DNA from 4 places in the Pseudomonas moorei genome. Region 1 is predicted to be linked to each of the others. Evidence: predicted binding sites of a transcription regulator. Region 1 holds the regulator's gene; each other region holds the start of a gene.
What was found. The regulator sigma-54, encoded in region 1, starts transcription at its own class of promoters, with help from an activator protein. The targets are predictions, from matches to a motif close to ANTGGCATNNANNTTGCTNT.
Positions count from the first base shown of each region.

Region 2: a site for sigma-54 is predicted at 2,915-2,934, ahead of nirB (nitrite reductase large subunit NirB). Genes of this name have one in related genera too.
Region 3: a site for sigma-54 is predicted at 2,113-2,132, ahead of flgB (flagellar basal body rod protein FlgB). Genes of this name have one in related genera too.
Region 4: a site for sigma-54 is predicted at 2,599-2,618, ahead of ACGJAX_RS28890 (flagellar basal body rod protein FlgF). Genes of this name have one in related genera too.

Region 1 covers NZ_AP035776.1:2,249,114-2,253,978, reverse strand. The annotation lists gene ACGJAX_RS10380 (HAD family hydrolase) at 1-85, shown strand, start outside; gene lptC (LPS export ABC transporter periplasmic protein LptC) at 93-665, shown strand; gene lptA (lipopolysaccharide transport periplasmic protein LptA) at 652-1,200, shown strand; gene lptB (LPS export ABC transporter ATP-binding protein) at 1,200-1,925, shown strand; gene ACGJAX_RS10360 (RNA polymerase factor sigma-54) at 2,109-3,602, shown strand; gene hpf (ribosome hibernation-promoting factor, HPF/YfiA family) at 3,677-3,985, shown strand; gene ptsN (PTS IIA-like nitrogen regulatory protein PtsN) at 3,998-4,462, shown strand; gene rapZ (RNase adapter RapZ) at 4,465-4,865, shown strand, end outside.
Region 2 covers NZ_AP035776.1:3,592,431-3,597,295, reverse strand. The annotation lists gene nirD (nitrite reductase small subunit NirD) at 1-142, opposite strand, end outside; gene nirB (nitrite reductase large subunit NirB) at 142-2,703, opposite strand; gene ACGJAX_RS16945 (SCO family protein) at 3,400-4,005, shown strand; gene ACGJAX_RS16940 (copper chaperone PCu(A)C) at 4,005-4,496, shown strand; gene ACGJAX_RS16935 (DUF1801 domain-containing protein) at 4,568-4,865, opposite strand, start outside.
Region 3 covers NZ_AP035776.1:6,395,482-6,400,346, reverse strand. The annotation lists gene flgA (flagellar basal body P-ring formation chaperone FlgA) at 1-15, opposite strand, end outside; gene ACGJAX_RS29860 (chemotaxis protein CheV) at 99-1,031, shown strand; gene cheR (protein-glutamate O-methyltransferase CheR) at 1,078-1,905, shown strand; gene flgB (flagellar basal body rod protein FlgB) at 2,175-2,582, shown strand; gene flgC (flagellar basal body rod protein FlgC) at 2,586-3,029, shown strand; gene flgD (flagellar hook assembly protein FlgD) at 3,045-3,767, shown strand; gene flgE (flagellar hook protein FlgE) at 3,799-4,865, shown strand, end outside.
Region 4 covers NZ_AP035776.1:6,193,158-6,198,022, reverse strand. The annotation lists gene phhA (phenylalanine 4-monooxygenase) at 1-552, opposite strand, end outside; gene ACGJAX_RS28895 (sigma 54-interacting transcriptional regulator) at 866-2,425, shown strand; gene ACGJAX_RS28890 (flagellar basal body rod protein FlgF) at 2,673-3,413, shown strand; gene flgG (flagellar basal-body rod protein FlgG) at 3,459-4,244, shown strand; gene flgH (flagellar basal body L-ring protein FlgH) at 4,297-4,865, shown strand, end outside.

The DNA.
Region 1 (4,865 bases):
CGGCGAAGGTGCCGCCCGAGAATTCTGCGAATTGATCCTGCGCGCCCAGGGCCGCCTCGATGCGGCAAACGCCGCGTACCTGTGAGCCAAACATGTCGTTGAAAAAAATTCGCAACATCCTGGTGTTTGGTTGCATCGCCGCGATTTTTGCCGCGGTCGGCTATTGGAACATCAGCCCGGAACGCTTCCTCGACAAGCAAGTGGCACCCGTCGACGAAAGCCAAATCGACTATTACGCTACCAACGCCCACAGCGTGCAGTTCCTGCCCGATGGCAGGCTTCAATATGAAATGACGTCTGACAAGGTCGAGCACCTGAAAGCAACCGAGGTGACGTTGCTGACCAACCCTGACCTGAACATGTTCCGCGGCACCGAGTTCCCGTGGCACGTCCAGAGCGAAAAGGGTGAAGTCAACCCGGACGGCACGCAGGTTGAACTGATCGATTCGGTACGCATCACGCGTTTCGACGAAAAAAACCGCAGAACGCTGATCACCACCACCCGCATGACGGTGTTCCCGCAGCAGCAATATGCGCAGACCGAGCAACCCGTTAGAATCGACGGCGCTGGCGGCGTATCGACTGGTACCGGAATGAAAGCGTATTTGAAAGAAAGCAGGATACACCTGCTTTCGAACGTAAGAGGACAGTATGAGGCTCGTTAAAACCCTCCCTATTTTGCTCAGTCTGGGCGCAGCACTGGGAAGCGTGAGCGCCTGGGCTCTGCCGAACGATCAAGAGCAGCCTATCCGCATTCAAGCCGACGACGCCCAACTGGACGACAAGAATGGCGTTGCCACCTATAAAGGCGATGTGATCATCACCCAGGGCTCGATGATCGTTAAGGGCAACACCGTAACCATCACCCGCACCCCGACTGGCGACATCGATGTCGTGACTTCGGTGGGCAACCTGGCCTACTTCGAACAGCTGCAAACCCAGGGCGACACCAAGCCCGTCCAGGGCTGGGGTGTGACCATCCAGTACCACGCCTCGCAAAACCGCGTGGTGCTGATCGATCGCGCCAAAGTCATCGACAAGGACAACAACACCACCCAGGGCGAGAAAATCGTCTACGACACCGTCAAGAAGCTTGCGAGCGCTGGCCGTGCAACAGGCAACAAGGTCACCGAAGCGCGTCCGCGCATCGACATGGTGATCCAGCCGAAGAAGAAAACCGACGAGCAAAAGGCCCAGTAATGGCAACTCTGAAAGCTCAGCATCTGGCCAAGAGCTACAAGAGCCGCCAGGTCGTGCGTGATGTCAGCCTGTCCATCGACAGCGGTCAGATCGTCGGCCTGCTGGGCCCTAACGGCGCCGGCAAGACCACCTGCTTCTACATGATCGTAGGCCTGGTACAGGCCGATCAGGGTCGCGTACTGATCGACGATCTGGACGTCAGCCACCAACCCATGCACGGCCGCGCGAAGGCCGGTATCGGCTATCTGCCGCAAGAAGCGTCGATCTTCCGCAAACTGTCGGTCGCCGACAACATCATGGCCATCCTCGAGACCCGCAAGGAACTCGACAAGGCCGGTCGTCGCAAGGAACTGGAAAGCCTGCTCCAGGAGTTCCACATCAGCCACATCCGTGACAGCCTCGGCATGAGCCTGTCCGGTGGCGAACGCCGCCGTGTGGAAATCGCCCGTGCCCTGGCAACCAACCCGAAATTCATCCTGCTCGACGAACCCTTCGCCGGCGTGGACCCGATTTCGGTGGGTGACATCAAGCAGATCATTCATCACCTCAAGGCCAAGGGCATTGGCGTGCTGATCACCGACCACAATGTCCGCGAAACCCTGGACATCTGCGAAACCGCCTACATCGTCAACGATGGCCAATTGATCGCCGAAGGCGACGCTGAAACCATCCTGGCCAACGACCTGGTCAAGGAAGTGTATCTGGGCCATGAGTTCCGCCTGTAAGCACTGAGGTGTCTGGCTAGTCGACGGGCGCTTGTCTCGATAAAAAATCAACATTTTTTTATTGTTACAGCGCTCTAGGCAAACACTTCAGTTTCGGGCATATAATTTGCTTATGTTTGGCGCTCCGGCGCCCTGTAGTGGATGGCGCATGTGCGCCGGCGAATAAGGTGTTAAGCCCCTGCCATGAAACCATCGCTAGTCTTGAGAATGGGCCAGCAGCTGACGATGACACCGCAGCTGCAACAGGCCATCCGCCTGCTCCAATTGTCGACCCTGGACCTGCAACAGGAAATCCAGGAGGCCCTGGAGTCCAATCCGATGCTCGAACGCCAGGAAGACGGCGACGACTTCGATAACACCGACCCCCTGGCCGACAACGTCGAACAGAAGCCCAACCCCGACATTCAGGAACCCTCCTACCAGGAAAGCGCACCGACGGTTGATAACCTCGAGGAAGGCGACTGGAACGAGCGCATTCCCAATGAACTGCCCGTCGACACCGCCTGGGAAGACGTCTACCAGACCAGTGCCAGCAGCCTGCCGAGCAACGATGACGACGAGTGGGATTTCACCACCCGCACATCGGCCGGCGAAAGCCTGCAAAGCCACCTGCTGTGGCAATTGAACCTGGCGCCAATGTCCGACACCGATCGCCTGATCGCCGTGACCCTGATTGATTGCATCAACAATCAGGGCTATCTGGACGAGACGCTCGAGGAAATCCTCGAAGCCTTCGATCCGGAACTGGACATCGAACTGGACGAAATCGAAGCTGTTCTACACCGCATCCAGCAATTCGAACCCGCCGGTATTGGTGCCCGCAACCTGGGCGAATGCCTGCTGCTGCAATTACGTCAGTTGCCGGCCAAAACCCCTTGGCTGAACGAAGCCAAGCGCCTGGTCACCGATTTCATCGACCTGCTCGGCAGCCGCGATTACAGTCAACTGATGCGCCGCATGAAGCTCAAGGAAGACGAACTGCGCCAGGTGATCGAACTGGTTCAGAGCCTTAACCCACGCCCAGGCTCGCAGATCGAGTCCACTGAAGCCGAATACGTCGTTCCCGACGTGATCGTGCGCAAGGACAACGAACGCTGGCTGGTGGAGCTCAATCAGGAGTCGGTTCCACGTCTTCGGGTCAACGCCCAGTACGCCGGTTTCGTGCGTCGCGCCGACACCAGCGCCGACAACACCTTCATGCGCAATCAGTTGCAGGAAGCCCGCTGGTTCATCAAAAGCCTGCAAAGCCGCAACGAAACCCTGATGAAAGTAGCCACCCAGATCGTCGAGCATCAACGCGGCTTCCTGGAGTACGGCGACGAAGCCATGAAGCCGCTGGTTCTGCATGACATCGCCGAGGCGGTCGGCATGCACGAATCGACGATTTCACGCGTAACCACACAGAAATTCATGCATACCCCTCGGGGCATATATGAACTGAAATACTTTTTCTCCAGCCATGTCAGCACCTCCGAAGGTGGCGAATGCTCGTCCACGGCGATCCGCGCGATCATCAAAAAACTGGTTGCTGCGGAAAATCAGAAAAAGCCGTTGAGTGACAGCAAGATCGCTGGTTTACTGGAGGCACAAGGCATTCAGGTGGCTCGCCGCACCGTCGCCAAGTACCGCGAATCCCTGGGGATCGCGCCTTCGAGCGAACGCAAGCGGTTGATGTAGAGCCACGCCACAGCGTTCCAGTGGTAGATCATCTGATCTACCGCTTTATGCACTGGCAACGAAGGAGAAGCTGTATGCAAGTCAACATCAGTGGACACCAACTGGAAGTGACCGAACCTCTTCGCACCTACATCGGCGAAAAACTCGAACGATTAGAGAGGCATTTCGACAAGATCACCAACGTTCAGGTCACGATGACCGTCGAAAAGTTGAAGCAGAAAATCGAAGCCACGCTGCATATTCCCGGCAATGAAGTGGTCGCTAACGCGGAACATACCGACATGTACGCGGCGATCGACGCACTGACCGACAAGCTGGACAAACAACTCAAAAAGCATAAGGAAAAGACCCAGAGCCTCCTTCAGGGCGCTACGGGTCGTTAACACTCCCAACCCATGATCCGACTTGAAAGTATCCTGACCCCCGGCCGTTCCCTGGTGAACGTGCCGGGCGGCAGTAAAAAGAAAGCCCTCGAGCAAATTGCCAACCTGATCGCCCGGGAAGTGCCGGATCTGGAGATGCAAGATGTCTTCGAGGCTTTGATTGCCCGCGAAAAACTCGGCTCGACCGGTTTTGGCAACGGTATCGCCATTCCCCACTGTCGCCTGAAGGGTTGTACCTCGCCCATCAGCGCTTTGATGCACCTTGACGCCCCCATAGATTTCGACGCCATCGATGGCGCACCGGTTGACCTGTTGTTCGTTCTGTTGGTCCCGGAAGCTGCTACCGATGCGCACCTGGAGCTTTTGCGCCAGATCGCCAGCATGCTCGACCGCAAGGAAGTGCGCGAAAAACTGCGCAGTGCCCCGAGCAATGAAGCCTTGTATCAGGTTGTCCTGAACGAGCAAAACGGTCAGTAATCATGCGTTTGATCATCGTCAGCGGCCGCTCCGGCTCGGGTAAAAGTACCGCCCTCGATGTGCTTGAGGACAACGGCTACTACTGCATCGACAACCTGCCTGCCGGGTTGCTGCCGGAACTTGCCGAACGCGCGTTGATTCACACCGAGCTGGTACAGCCACTCGTTGCTGTCTCCATCGATGCACGCAACCTGCCGAGCCACCTGTCGCGGTTTCCCGAGCTGCTGGAAGAAGTCCGCAGCCGGCATATCCAGTGCGATGTGCTGTACCTGGACGCTGATGAAGAAACCCTGCTTAAACGCTTTTCCGAAACCCGTCGCCGTCATCCACTGAGCAGTGCCAATCGCTCGCTGGCCGAGGCGATCAACGATGAAACCAGCTTGCTCGGCCCCATTGCCGACCT
Region 2 (4,865 bases), 1.3 Mb from region 1:
GCAGGTAGAACAACGCCACCTGCGCGCCGTCCAGCCACACCACCACACCGGAGTCGTTCACCAGATCCTGCTGGCGGCACACCGATTGCCAGATTGCGCACTGTTCATCGCGGTTGATGCGTTGGGTATTGGACGGGTTCATCAGACACGCTCCTCGGTGACAGGGATAAGGTTCAGTTCGGCGGCCATGATCGGGCGGCGTTGACCGCGCTCCTGGACGAAATGGATGTCCGGGTCCGGGCGCTTGTCGTTGACGAAGGTGCGGAAGCGCTTGAGTTTTTCCGGGTCCTTGAGGGCGTTGGCCCATTCGCATTCATAGCGGTTGACCACCAGTTGCATCTGCGACTCCAGTTCGGCGCCCAGGCCCAGGCTGTCGTGGATGATCACGTCCTTGAGGTAATCCAGACCACCCTCCAGGCTTTCGCGCCAGACCGAGGTGCGCTGCAGCTTGTCGGCGGTACGGATGTAGAACATCAGGAAGCGGTCGATGTAGCGGATCAGGGTGGCATCGTCCAGGTCGGTGGCGAACAGCTCGGCATGCCGCGGACGCATGCCACCGTTGCCGGCGATGTAGAGGTTCCAGCCTTTCTCGGTGGCGATCACGCCGACGTCCTTGCTTTGCGCCTCGGCGCACTCGCGGGTGCAACCGGACACCGCGAACTTGAGCTTGTGCGGCGAACGCAGGCCCTTGTAGCGGTCCTCGATCGTCAGGGCCATCTGCACGCTGTCCTGCACGCCGTAGCGGCACCAGGTGCTGCCGACGCAAGACTTCACCGTGCGGGTCGATTTGCCGTAGGCGTGGCCGGTTTCGAAGCCGGCTTCGATCAGTTCGCCCCAGATGTCCGGCAACTGATGCAGCTGGGCGCCGAACAGGTCGATCCGCTGGCCACCGGTGATTTTGGTGTAGAGGTCGTATTTCTTCGCGACCACGCCTATGGCGATCAATTTATCGGCGGTGATCTCGCCACCGGGAATGCGCGGCACTACCGAGTACGTGCCGTTCTTCTGCATGTTGGCCATGAAGGTGTCGTTGGTGTCCTGCAACGGCACCAGCGACGGGTCCATGATCGGCTGATTCCAGCACGACGCGAGGATCGAGCCCACGGCCGGCTTGCACACGTCGCAACCGGTGTGACCCCGGCCATGTTTGGCCAGCAGCTCCTCGAAAGTGATGATTCCTTCTACCCGCACCAGGGCATACAGCTCCTGGCGGGTGAAGGCGAAGTGTTCGCACAGGCTCTTGTCGACACTGACGCCACGGGCGATCAACTCATGCTCGAAGACTTGCTTGAGCAGACCGGCACAACCGCCGCAGCCGGTGCAGGCCTTGGTCTGCGACTTGAGCAGGCCCAGGTCGGTGCAGCCGCCGTCGATGGCCGAGCAGATGGCGCCCTTGGTCACGTTGTGGCAGGAGCAGACCGTCGCCGCCTCAGGCAAGGCGCCCGGCCCGAGGGTGGGGGCGCCTTCCGACGACGGCAGGATCAGCGCGGCCGGTTCGGACGGCAGGGTAATCGCGTTCTGCATGTATTGCAGCAGGGTGTCGTAATAGCTGTTGTCACCGATCAGCACCGCGCCAAGCACGCGTTTGCCGGTGGCGTCCACCACCAGGCGCCGGTAGCTGGCGCTCGTCTCGTCGATGAATTGGTAGCTGCGGGCACCGGGCGTATGGGCGTGGGCATCGCCGATGGAGCCGACGTCGACGCCCAGCAGTTTGAGCTTGGTCGACATGTCCGCCCCCTGGAACGGCTCGGCGACCTCATCGCACAGCCGCGCGGCGACGCTGCGTGCCATCTGGTAGCCGGGCGCGACCAGGCCGAACAGGCTGCCATTCCACGATGCGCACTCGCCGATGGCATAGATGTGCGGGTCACAGCTCAAGCACGTATCGTCGATCACCACGCCACCGCGCGGGCCGATCTCCAGCGCACATTGGCGAGCCAGCGCATCTTGCGCACGGATACCGGCGGAGAACACCACCAGGTCGGTTTCGAGGAATTCGTCGTTGGCAAAATTCATCCGATAGCGATAGTCCTCGCCGGCGCTGATCGATTGCGTGGCGCGGGACAGATGCACCCCGACACCCAGGCGTTCGATTTGCGCCTTGAGCGCCAGGCCACCCAGATCGTCCAGCTGCACCGGCATCAGGCGCGGGGCGAACTCCACGACATGGGCTTCAAGGCCCAGGCTCTTGAGCGCATTGGCCGCTTCCAGACCGAGCAGACCACCGCCGACCACCACGCCGCGCCGGGCACTGGCCGCCGCCGCTCGAATGGCATCGAGGTCTTCGAGGGTGCGATAGACCAGCCGCGAATCGCCTGCGGCGCCTTCAATCGGTGGCACAAAGGGGTACGAACCGGTGGCCAGGACCAGTTTGTCGTAGCTGACACACCCTTGCGCGGTGATGACCTGACGCCGCGCGCGGTCGATTTCCAGCACCGGCACGCCCAGGTGCAGGGTGACGCCGGGCGTCTGGTACAACGACGCATCGCTCAGCGCCAACGACTCCGCATCGCGGCCGGAGAAGTATTCGGAAAGGTGCACACGGTCGTAAGCGCGCATCGGCTCTTCGCTGAAGACATGCAAGCGATAGCGGTCAAGGGCGCCGCGTTCGATCAACTGCTCCACACAATGATGTCCGACCATGCCGTTGCCGATCACGACCAGCGTTTGCGGCTTGTTCAACGTGGCTACATTGGAATTCATAAACGACACCTGCCCAAAGCCAATCACGGAAAAAAAAGCAAAAAAAAACGCCTGAAACCTTGCGGTTCCAGGCGTCTTTGCCTGTTCTTTTGCGGTGTTGAAACCAGACGGCTATGCCTGATCCACCGATGTAGCCCACGACCTGTGCGGCCAGTCGATCGTCGTTGACCGAGCGGGCTGCCCCTCTTGTTCAGAGGGACTTGAGGGGACTAATGCAGCCTTTGTGCCAGTCGAGTGAAGGCGCCTGTTTATGGCCGTGAAAACAGGAGCGTCACCCCTTGCGAGCAAGGTTTCTGGCGAAAAAGCGGGCTTGTCGGTGGTGGATGTCTCAGGCGGGGAGACGTCAGGAAACCGCTTCGCACTGGTGCACGGTGCCCGACATCGCGCTCTAAAAGTGCAGAGGAGGCGTCTGTAGGCGCGAGCTGGCTCGCGATGGGCGCTAACGATAACGCTGGCCACCTGACACCCCGCGGCGCTCTCGGGTCCATCGCGAGCCGGCTCGCGCCTGCACCGGATCAGCGGCGAAAGCGCCATTTATCGGGTTGTGTACGGCTGGGCCGCGACCATTTGGCGCATGACCGGCGGGCGATCGATTAAGCGTCATGGGGCAACAGTTTGTTAACATCCACGCGCTTTTTTTCGTCTGATGCGTCAGGCACTGTGGTTTTTCAGTTGTGACACAGGAAGCTTTTTTCCATGAGTACGTTGTATACCCGTCGCACGGTCCTGCAAGGCATGGGCCTGCTGAGCCTTGGCCTGCTCGCCGGCTGCGATGACAGCAGCAAGCTGTCGTTCAAGTACGGCAAGGATCTGAGCGACAAGATCATGGGGCGTAATTTCAAGCTCAAGGACGCCCAGGGCGAGACCCGGATGCTCGGCAGCTACCGTGGCCTGATGCCGATGATCTTCTTCGGCTTCACCCAATGCCCGGCGGTCTGCCCGACGACCCTGGCCCGCGCCGCCCAGGCCAAGAAGCTGATGGGCCGCGACGGCGAACGCCTGCAAGTGATCTTCATCACCCTCGACCCCGAGCGCGATACCCCGCAAATGCTCGACAAATACGTCAAGGCCTTCGACCCGAGTTTCGAGGCGTTGTACGGCACCCTGGAAGAAACCGCCGCCACCGCCAAGGAGTTCGGCGTGTTCTATGAAAAGGTCCCGAGCGGCGACACCTACACCCTCTCCCACACCGCGACCAGCTACGTCTTCGATTCCAGGGGCAACTTGCGCCTGGGGCTGTCCGCGTCCCTTACCGCAAAAGAGTGCGCAGAAGACCTGCTCACCGTCATGGAGGTCTGCTGATGACTTCGTTCTGCGCAAAGCGTGTCAAACAACTGGCCCTGGGCCTGTCCCTGATCGGCATGGCCTGGCAGGTATCGGCGCAAACCCGGGTCAGCGACGCCTGGGTCCGCGCGACCGTGGCCGGCCAGCCTTCGACCGGGGCCTTCATGACCCTGCAGGCGGACACTGACAGCCAACTGCTCAGCGTGCAGTCGCCCGTCGCCAAGACCGTGCAGATTCACCAGATGAGCATGAAAGACGACGTGATGAAGATGGGTCAGGTCGAATCCGTCGCATTGCCGGCCGGCAAGCCGGTGAGCCTCGACCCCAGCGGCTACCACGTCATGTTGATGGACCTGACGGCCCAGGTGAAGGAAGGCGGCAAAGTGCCCCTGACCCTGATCGTGGAAAACGCCAAGGGCGAGAAAGAGACGATCAACATCGAAGCTGAAGCCAAGGCGCTGGGCACCATGGATCACGGCAGCATGATGGACCACAGCAAGATGCATTGATGTGCTGGCCGCCTCGTCCCGCGAGGCGGCTTATTGACCGGCAAGGGTCACTCAGCCAACGCCGCTCCCACTCACGCCCCTTTCGACGTATTAAGCACCACAGCCGCTCGTATGAGCGCCTTCAGCGCGGTTTCATTGATCTCGTCGCCTTCATGAATATCAATGGCACGCCGGGTATTGCCATCAAGGCTGGCGTTGAACAGCCCAGAAGGGTCGTCCAGTGATGCCCCCTTGGCGAAGGTCATCTTCACCGCGTTCTTGTAGGTTTCACCGGTGCAGATAATCCCGGCATGGGACCACACCGGAACCCCTCTCCATTTCAATTCCTCGACCACGTCAGGGTCGGCCTCCTTGACCAGCGCCCGGACC
Region 3 (4,865 bases), 2.4 Mb from region 1:
CGGTTCTCTGTTCATAGAGAGATAAAAAGCAAGCGCCGTGCCGTTTAGAGATGAATGTGCGTCGCAACAACACTTAGCGTTGGTGTAGGAGTCTGGGCATGGCTGGTGTAATGGATTCGGTAAACCAGCGCACGCAACTGGTGGGGCAGAATCGCCTTGAGCTGTTGTTGTTCCGTCTTGACGGCCAGCAGCTCTATGGGATCAACGTGTTCAAGGTCCGGGAGGTGCTGCAATGCCCCCAACTGACACTGATGCCCAAGTCCAGTCCTGTCGTGTGCGGCGTGGCGAATATTCGGGGGGCGACCATTCCGATCCTTGATCTGGCGATGGCGACCGGCTCCGGGGGCTTGAAAGACAAGAACAACCCTTTCGTGATCATCACGGAGTACAACACCAAGACCCAGGGGTTCCTGGTGCGCTCGGTGGAACGCATTGTGAACATGAACTGGGAGGAGATTCATCCGCCGCCCAAGGGCACTGGCCGCGATCACTACCTGACGGCCGTGACTCGCGTCGACAATCAACTGGTCGAAATCATCGACGTCGAGAAAGTGCTGGCGGAAGTGGCGCCGACACCGGAAGCGATTTCGGTTGGTGTGGTGGATGTCGAAACCCAGCACAAGGCGCTCTCTCTGCGTGTGTTGACAGTCGATGATTCGTCGGTGGCACGCAAACAGGTCACGCGCTGCTTGCAAACGGTTGGCGTCGAAGTGGTGGCGTTGAACGACGGTCGGCAAGCGCTGGATTACCTGCGCAAACTGGTCGACGAGGGCAAGAAGCCGGAGGAAGAGTTCCTGATGATGATTTCCGACATCGAGATGCCGGAGATGGACGGATACACCCTGACGGCGGAAATCCGCAACGACCCTCGCATGCAAAAGCTACATATCATCCTGCATACTTCGTTGTCGGGTGTGTTCAATCAGGCGATGGTCAAGAAAGTCGGTGCCGATGACTTCCTCGCCAAATTCCGTCCTGATGACCTGGCATCCCGGGTAGTCGACCGGATCAAAGCAGCAGACATTAGCTAGGGGCGTTCGGCCCCCGGCAGTCAACACGATTTAAGAGGCGGCAGCATTGTCAACGGGTAATTTGGATTTCGAACAGTTCCGGGTATTCCTGGAAAAAGCCTGTGGCATTTTGCTCGGTGAAAACAAGCAGTATCTGGTATCGAGCCGTCTCAACAAACTGATGGAGCAGCAGGGTATCAAGTCGTTGGGTGAGCTTGTCCAGCGCATGCAGACCCAGCCGCGCAGCGGTTTGCGCGAGCAGGTGGTCGACGCAATGACCACCAACGAAACCCTGTGGTTTCGTGATACCTACCCCTTTGAAGTCTTGAAGAACAAGGTACTGCCCGAAGCGATCAAGGCCAGTCCCGGCCAGCGTTTGCGCATCTGGTCGGCGGCATGCTCGTCGGGTCAGGAGCCGTATTCGCTGTCGATGTCCATTGATGAGTTCGAGCGGGCCAACATGGGCCAGTTGAGGATGGGGGTGCAAATCGTTGCCACCGATCTTTCCGGCACCATGCTGACCAACTGCAAGACCGGCGAGTACGACAGCCTGGCCATTGGTCGCGGTCTGTCGCCCGAGCGACTGCAGCGATATTTCGACCCGAAAGGGCCGGGGCGCTGGGTCATCAAGGCACCGATCAAGAGTCGGGTGGAGTTTCGTTCGTTCAATCTGCTGGACAGCTACGCCAGCCTGGGCAAGTTCGATATCGTGTTCTGCCGCAACGTCCTGATCTACTTCTCTGCCGAAGTGAAGAAGGACATCCTGTTGCGTATTCACAGCACGTTGAAGCCTGGCGGTTATCTGTTCCTTGGTGCTTCAGAAGCGCTGAACGGATTGCCGGATCATTACCAGATGGTCCAGTGCAGCCCTGGGATCATTTATCAGGCGAAGTGATTTTGTCGGCGTCATAAAAACGGGAGTCCTTATGGGGCTCCCGTTTTTTTGTGTCTGGCGAGTACCGCGCCAGGAGTTGGCAAGTGGTGTACTCGGGATTGGATGCCAGGCGGCAGAAAAGCGGCATCCGGCGGAAACCCGTTGCCGCTTTTCTGGCATTGCCGCCTAGCCTCTGCCCGCAAAGCCCCGGTTTACGGGGTTTTCTGACTTGGCATGACGCTTGCTATGTCCATCGTACGAAAAATCAGGTCACCCGAAGGTTTCCCGACATGAGCATCAGCTTCGATAAAGCGCTCGGTATTCACGAACAGGCACTGGGCTTTCGCGCCCAGCGCGCTGAAGTCCTGGCCAACAACATTGCCAACGCCGACACCCCGAACTACAAGGCCCGGGATCTGGATTTCTCCAAAGTGCTCGCGGCACAGAGCGAGAAAAACCAAAACGGCACCATCGCCTTGAACATGACCAACAGCCGTCATATCGAAGCGCAAGGGCTGGGCAATGCTGACGAATCGCTGATGTACCGCACGCCGATGCAACCGTCGATTGACCAGAACACCGTGGACGCCCAGCTGGAACAGTCGAACTACGCGGAAAACGCGATTGGCTTCCAGGCCAGCTTCACCCTGCTCAACAGTAAATTCAAAGGGCTGGTGTCAGCCCTGCGTGGAGAGTAAGCCATGTCTCTATCCAGTGTTTTCAACATTGCCGGTAGCGGCATGAGTGCGCAGACCACTCGCTTGAACACCGTCGCTTCGAACATCGCCAACGCCGAAACCGTCTCGTCGAGCATCGACCAGACCTACCGCGCGCGTCACCCGGTATTCGCCACCATGTTCCAGGGCGGCCAGAGCGGCGGCAGCGATTCGTTGTTCCAGAACCAGGACGCTGCCGGTCAAGGCGTGCAGGTCATGGGCGTGGTCGAAGACCAGAGCAACCTCGAGGCGCGCTACGAGCCGAACCATCCGGCCGCCGACGCCAAGGGCTACGTCTATTACCCGAACGTCAACGTGGTGGAAGAGATGGCGGACATGATTTCCGCGAGCCGCTCGTTCCAGACCAACGCCGAAATGATGAACACGGCCAAAACCATGATGCAGAAAGTCCTGACCCTCGGTCAGTGATAAGGGGCGATTCAAATGAGTGTTAGCGATACCACCAGCAGTTTGAGCCTCAACGATATCCTGGCCAACTCCTCCATCAAGACCAACACCACGACGAATGGTCTGGCGTCAGCAACCAGCAGTGCTACGGGCAACCAAGCCTTGGGCAAGGACGCGTTCCTGCAATTGCTGGTCACGCAGCTGAAAAACCAGAACCCGCTGGAGCCGCAGGACAACGGCGCGTTCGTGGCCCAGTTGGCCCAGTTCAGCAGCCTGGAGGGGATCACCACGCTCAACACCACCGTGAGCGGTCTTGCCAGCAACTACAACTCGTCGCAAGCCCTGCAGGCTTCCTCGCTGGTGGGGCGTTCGGTCATCGCGCCGAGCGACAAGGCTGTGGTCGACACCACCAAGAGTCTCAGCGGTACGGTCGTCGTTCCGTCTTCGGTCGCCGACGTCAGCCTGAAAATTACCAATGCCGACGGCAAGACCGTACGCACCATCGACATGGGGTCTCAGAGCGCGGGCAATGCCAGCTTCATCTGGGACGGCAAGGACGATTCCGGTGTAACGGTTCCTGCGGGCACGTATAGCTTCGGGGCTGCGAGCACGATCGACGGTCAGTCCGTATCGCTTGTCACCAATCTGCCCGCCACGGTCAACAGTGTGACCATCAGTCAGACCGGCGGTGAGTTGATGCTCAATCTGGCCGGGCTGGGCAGCGTCGCCCTGTCCAAAGTACAAACCATTGGTATGTAAAGCCGACTAACCCGGCACAAAGGAGTGGATTATGTCTTTCAACATCGGCCTTAGCGGTCTCTTTGCAGCCAACAAACAACTGGACGTAACGGGCAATAACATCGCCAACGTCGCGACCACCGGTTTCAAATCGTCCCGTGCAGAATTCGAAGACGTGTACTCTGCGACTCGCCTGGGTACTGGTAGCAAGACCGTCGGCAACGGCGTACGTCTGGCCAACGTCTCCCAGCAGTTCAGCCAGGGTGATGTGAACAACACCGGTAACGTGCTCGACATGGGGATCCAGGGCAACGGCTTTTTCGTCCTGAGCAACAATGGTTCGCTGACGTACACCCGTGCCGGTACGTTCAAGACCGACAAGGACGGCTACGTCACCAACAGCGACGGCACTGCACGCCTGCAAGGTTACGGCGTCGACTCCAATGGCAAGATCGTCAATGGTGTATTGACCGACCTGCGAATCGATACATCCAACCTGGCACCAAAATCCACCAGCAGCGTTTCATCGACCATCAACCTGAACTCGACGTCGCCGGTAATCGACCAGACAGTCGCGGCGAACGCTTTCGATCCGTCCAAGACCGCGACGTTCACCAAGTCGTTCAGTACCCCGATTTACGATACTCAGGGCAACCAGCACACCATGGATCAATACATGGTCAAGACTGGGGCGAACACTTGGGATACCTATACCCTGATCGATGGTCGCAACCCGGACGGCAGTGACCCTACTGCTGCCGCGACGCCTCCGGTAGCATCGACGATGACGTTCGATAGCAGCGGAAAGCTGGTATCGGTCAGTACACCTCCTGGTCCGGTCATCAGCAGTGACCTGAAGATCAGCAACTGGACGCCGGGTACCGTGACCAATGGCGTGTGGGCAGCCAATGGGGCTTCTGCCGATCCGGCAGGTGTGACCATCGCCATGGCCAACACCACTCAGTTCAACGCTGACACCGCACGTTCGATTCCGTCGCAGAACGGTTACGCCACCGGCCAGATCACCAACCTGACCATCGACGGCAGTGGTGTGTTGCTGGCCAACTTCAGTAACAACCAAACAAAGCCCATCGGCCAGATTTCGCTGGCCAGCTTCAC
Region 4 (4,865 bases), 2.6 Mb from region 1:
CAGAATGCCGCCACCGTAGATGCGCCGGCCTTGCGGAGTTTCCACCAGGCCGAACTCGATGGTCATCCAGTACAGGCGCGCCAGGTATACGCGTTCTTCCTTGGAAGCCTGCAGGCCAAGTTTGCCGTAGGTGTGGGTAAATTCCGCGAACCAGGGGTTGGTCAGCAGCGGGCAGTGGCCGAAGATCTCATGGAAAATGTCCGGCTCTTGCAGGTAGTCCAGCTCTTCGCGGGTGCGAATGAAGGTGGCCACCGGAAACTGCTTGTTGGCGAGCAATTCGAAAAAGGTCTGGAAGGGGATCAGCGCCGGCACACGGGCGACCTGCCAACCGGTGGTTTCACCGAGGACCTTGTTGATTTCGCCCAGTTGCGGAATGCGGTCGTGGGGCAGACCGAGTTTTTCGATACCGTCCAGGTATTCCTGGCACGCACGCCCTTCGATCACTTTCAACTGGCGAGTGATCAGCGTGTTCCACACCGCGTGTTCTTCGGCGGTGTAGTCGATAAAACCTTGCGCATCGGGCTCGCGAGCCACGTATTGCGTCTGCTTCATGCTGCTCTCCTGCGAGGGGGATTCGTTCTTGTTATGTCCAGCTATGGACCTAGAAATAACCCATGGATTGCAGCCTTGCAGCAGGTGTTCAGCGTCGAGCGCAGGAAAAATCCGTAGAAAACGTAAAGTTTTCGTTACGTGTTGGGCGGCATCGCGCAGCTATTGAGATTTGCCGGTTTGAAAAGCGCTCCGGGTGTCACATAATCTTGACGACTATCTGTTGACCTTGGCAGAAATATCCGTCCGTGGCGCTGCAATTTCCCTGTGGGTGCGCCGGCAATGACTTCATCCACCGCTTTTCCAGGCCTTTTATATGCGTATCAAAGTCCACTGCCAGAACCGCATTGGCATCCTGCGTGACATTCTCAACTTACTGGTGGAGTACGGGATCAACGTCGCTCGCGGGGAAGTGGGCGGCGAGCATGGCAACGCGATCTACCTGCATTGCCCGAACCTGATCAACATTCAGTTCCAGGCCTTGCGTCCGAAGTTCGAGGCGATTGCAGGGGTTTTCGGCGTCAAGCGCGTAGGGCTGATGCCCAGCGAGCGCCGGCACATGGAACTCAACGCGTTGCTCGGCGCGCTGGAATTTCCGGTGCTGTCGATCGACATGGGCGGCTCCATAGTCGCGGCCAACCGTGCAGCCGCACAGTTGCTGGGTGTACGCGTCGATGAAGTGCCGGGGATACCGCTGTCGCGTTACGCCGAAGATTTCGATTTGCCGGAACTGGTACGCGCCAACAAATCGCGGATCAATGGGCTGCGGGTCAAGGTCAAGGGCGACGTGTTTCTGGCCGATATTGCGCCGCTGCAATCGGAGCATGACGACAGCGAAGCGATGGCCGGTGCGGTATTGACGCTGCACCGCGCTGACCGGGTGGGTGAGCGCATTTACAACGTGCGCAAACAGGAGTTGCGTGGCTTCGACAGTATCTTTCAAAGCTCGAAAGTCATGGCAGCGGTGGTGCGTGAGGCACGGCGCATGGCGCCGCTCGACGCACCGCTATTGATAGAAGGTGAAACCGGCACCGGTAAGGAATTGCTGGCGCGTGCCTGTCATCTGGCCAGTCCTCGCGGTCAGTCGCCATTGATGGCGCTCAATTGCGCCGGTCTGCCGGAGTCCATGGCCGAGACCGAATTGTTCGGCTACGGCCCTGGTGCTTTCGAAGGTGCGCGGGCCGAAGGCAAGCTCGGCCTGTTGGAGCTGACAGCGGGCGGTACGCTGTTTCTCGATGGCGTTGGGGAAATGAGCCCGCGCTTGCAGGTGAAATTGCTGCGCTTCCTGCAGGACGGTTGCTTCCGTCGTGTAGGCAGTGATGAAGAGGTCTACCTCGATGTGCGAGTGATCTGTGCGACCCAGGTCGACCTGTCCGAGTTGTGCGCCCGTGGGGAATTTCGCCAGGACCTCTATCACCGCTTGAACGTGTTGTCGCTGCACATCCCGCCGCTGCGCGAATGCCTCGATGGTTTGACGCCGCTGGTGGAGCACTTCCTCGATCAGGCCAGTCGGCAGATCGGTTGCCCGCTGCCGAAACTGGCACCGACGGTCATGGAGCGACTCAGTCATTACCATTGGCCGGGCAACGTTCGCCAGCTGGAAAACGTGCTGTTCCAGGCGGTGTCCCTGTGCGACGGCGGTACCGTCAAGCCTGAACACATCCGTTTGCCTGATTACGGCGTGCGTCAGCCTCTTGGCGATTTTTCCCTCGATGGTGGCCTGGATGAAATTGTCGGGCGCTTCGAAAAGGCCGTGCTGGAGCGGCTGTACACCGAGCATCCGAGCAGTCGGCAGTTGGGCAAGCGATTGGGGGTATCCCACACCACCATTGCCAACAAGCTGCGTGATTATGAGGTTGGCAAGGACAACGCCTGACCCTGTGGCGAGGGAGCAGCTCCCTCGCCACAGGATGCTGTGCTGCTCCGACAGGTCAAGCATTGCCACCCACCGGCATAACACCGCCGGTTTTTCGTCTTTGATACAAATCCTCCCCGTCAGCTCAATCCCTCAAGTCCTTTGTTTGCCGGGCCTCGTGCCGTCAAAAACAAGTTGGTCTGCAAATTGCTTATCGCTCAGCAGTACAGCAGTGGGCGGCAAACGTCCGGAAGGCAGAGGAAAGAGCGTGGACAAGTACCTTTACGTGGCAATGACCGGCGCCAGCCAGAATGCACTGGCGCAAAAGGCCCATGCCAACAACCTGGCGAACATCTCCACCAACGGCTTCCAGAAAGATCTGGAGCAGGCGCGTTCGATGCCGGTGTTCGGTGACAGCTTTCCGGCGCGTGCGTTTGCGATGTCCGAACGCCCGGCCACTGACTTCTCCCCGGGCGCCCTGGTAGAAACCGGTCGCGACCTCGATGTTGCCGTGCAAGGCAGCGGCTGGCTGGCAGTGCAGAACCCCGATGGCGGTGAAAGCTACGTGCGCACCGGCAGCCTGGTGGTTGACGCCCTGGGCGTGTTGCGGGCCGGCAACGGCATGCCGGTGATGGGCAATGGCGGGCCGATTGCCGTGCCGCCGCAGCAGCAGGTCGAAGTGGGCGAAGACGGCACCATCAGTATCCGTGCAATGGGCGAAGGCCCGCGCGTGATGGCCGAAGTCGACCGTATCAAGCTGGTCAACCCCGACATCAAGAACATGACCAAAGGCCTGGACGGTTCGATTCACACCAAGGACGGTCAGCCGGCGCAAGCCGATGCCAACGTCAAACTGGTGTCCGGGTTCCTCGAGTCGAGCAACGTCAACGCCGTGGAAGAAATGACCTTGGTACTGGCCTTGTCCAAGCAATTCGAACTGCACATCAAGATGATGAACACCGCCAAAGACGACGACCAGGCCATGGCTCGGGTCTTGCAGATCAGCTAATTATCAGAACGTCGCGCCGTAAAACAGGCGCACGAGGAGAATCGAATGCTTCCGGCTCTATGGGTTGCCAAAACCGGTCTGTCCGCTCAGGACACCAACCTGACCACCATTTCCAACAACCTGGCCAACGTGTCGACCACGGGTTTCAAGCGTGACCGTGCCGAATTCCAGGATCTGCTCTATCAGATCAAGCGTCAGCCAGGCGCCCAGTCGACCCAGGACAGCGAACTGCCGTCGGGTCTGCAACTGGGTACCGGTGTGCGTATCGTCGGCACCCAGAAGAACTTCACTGCTGGCAGCCTGCAAACCACCGAGCAGCCGCTGGACATGGCCATCGACGGTCGTGGCTTCTTCCAGATCCTGCAGCCGGACGGCACCACGGCCTACACCCGTGACGGTACCTTCCACCTCGACTCCAATGGCCAGATCGTCAACGCCAGCGGTTTCGCCCTGGAGCCGGCCATCGTCATCCCGAACAACGCCCAGAGCTTCACTGTCGGCACCGATGGCACGGTATCCATTACCGTGCCAGGCAACCCGGCCGCTCAGGTGATCGGCAACCTGCAAACCGCCGACTTCATCAACCCGACCGGTCTGCAGGCCGTTGGTAACAACCTGTTCCTGGAAACCGCCGCTTCCGGCGCGCCGCAAATCGGCACCCCGGGCCTGAACGGTTTCGGTACCACGCTGCAGAACACCCTGGAAGGTTCCAACGTCAGCACCGTTGAGGAGATGGTCAACATGATCACCACACAGCGTGCCTACGAGATGAACTCCAAGGTGATCTCCACCGCCGACCAGATGCTCTCGTTCGTAACGCAGAATCTGTAATCAAGTCTATGAGGCGGCCATGAGGCCGCCTGCAACACCGTGAGGAAGGGTCATGAATCGTTTCGTTTCTGTTCTGGCATTGACCGGGGTTACCGTGCTCGCGGGCTGCGTGCCGTCGACACCCAAGCCCAATGATCCCTACTACGCCCCGGTGTTGCCGCGTACGCCGCTGCCGGCTGCCGCGAACAACGGCTCGATCTACCAGGCCGGTTTCGAACAGAACCTGTACAGCGACCGCAAGGCGTTCCGGATTGGTGACATCATCACCATCACCCTGAACGAGAAGACCCAGGCCAGCAAGAACGCCAACTCGCAGATCGACAAGAACAGCAAGACCGGCATCGGTCTGACGTCGCTGTTCGGCTCTACGCCCAATACCAACAACCCGTTCGGCAGTGGCGACCTGAGTCTGAACGCCAGCTATGAAGGCGACCGTGCGACCAAGGGTGACAGCAAGGCGGCACAGGGCAACACCCTGACCGGTTCGATCACCGTGACCGTCGCCGACGTGTTGCCCAACGGCATCATTGCCGTGCGAGGCGAGAAGTGGATGACCCTCAACACCGGCGACGAGCTGGTGCGGATTGCGGGTCTGGTGCGCGCTGACGACATCGCCACCGA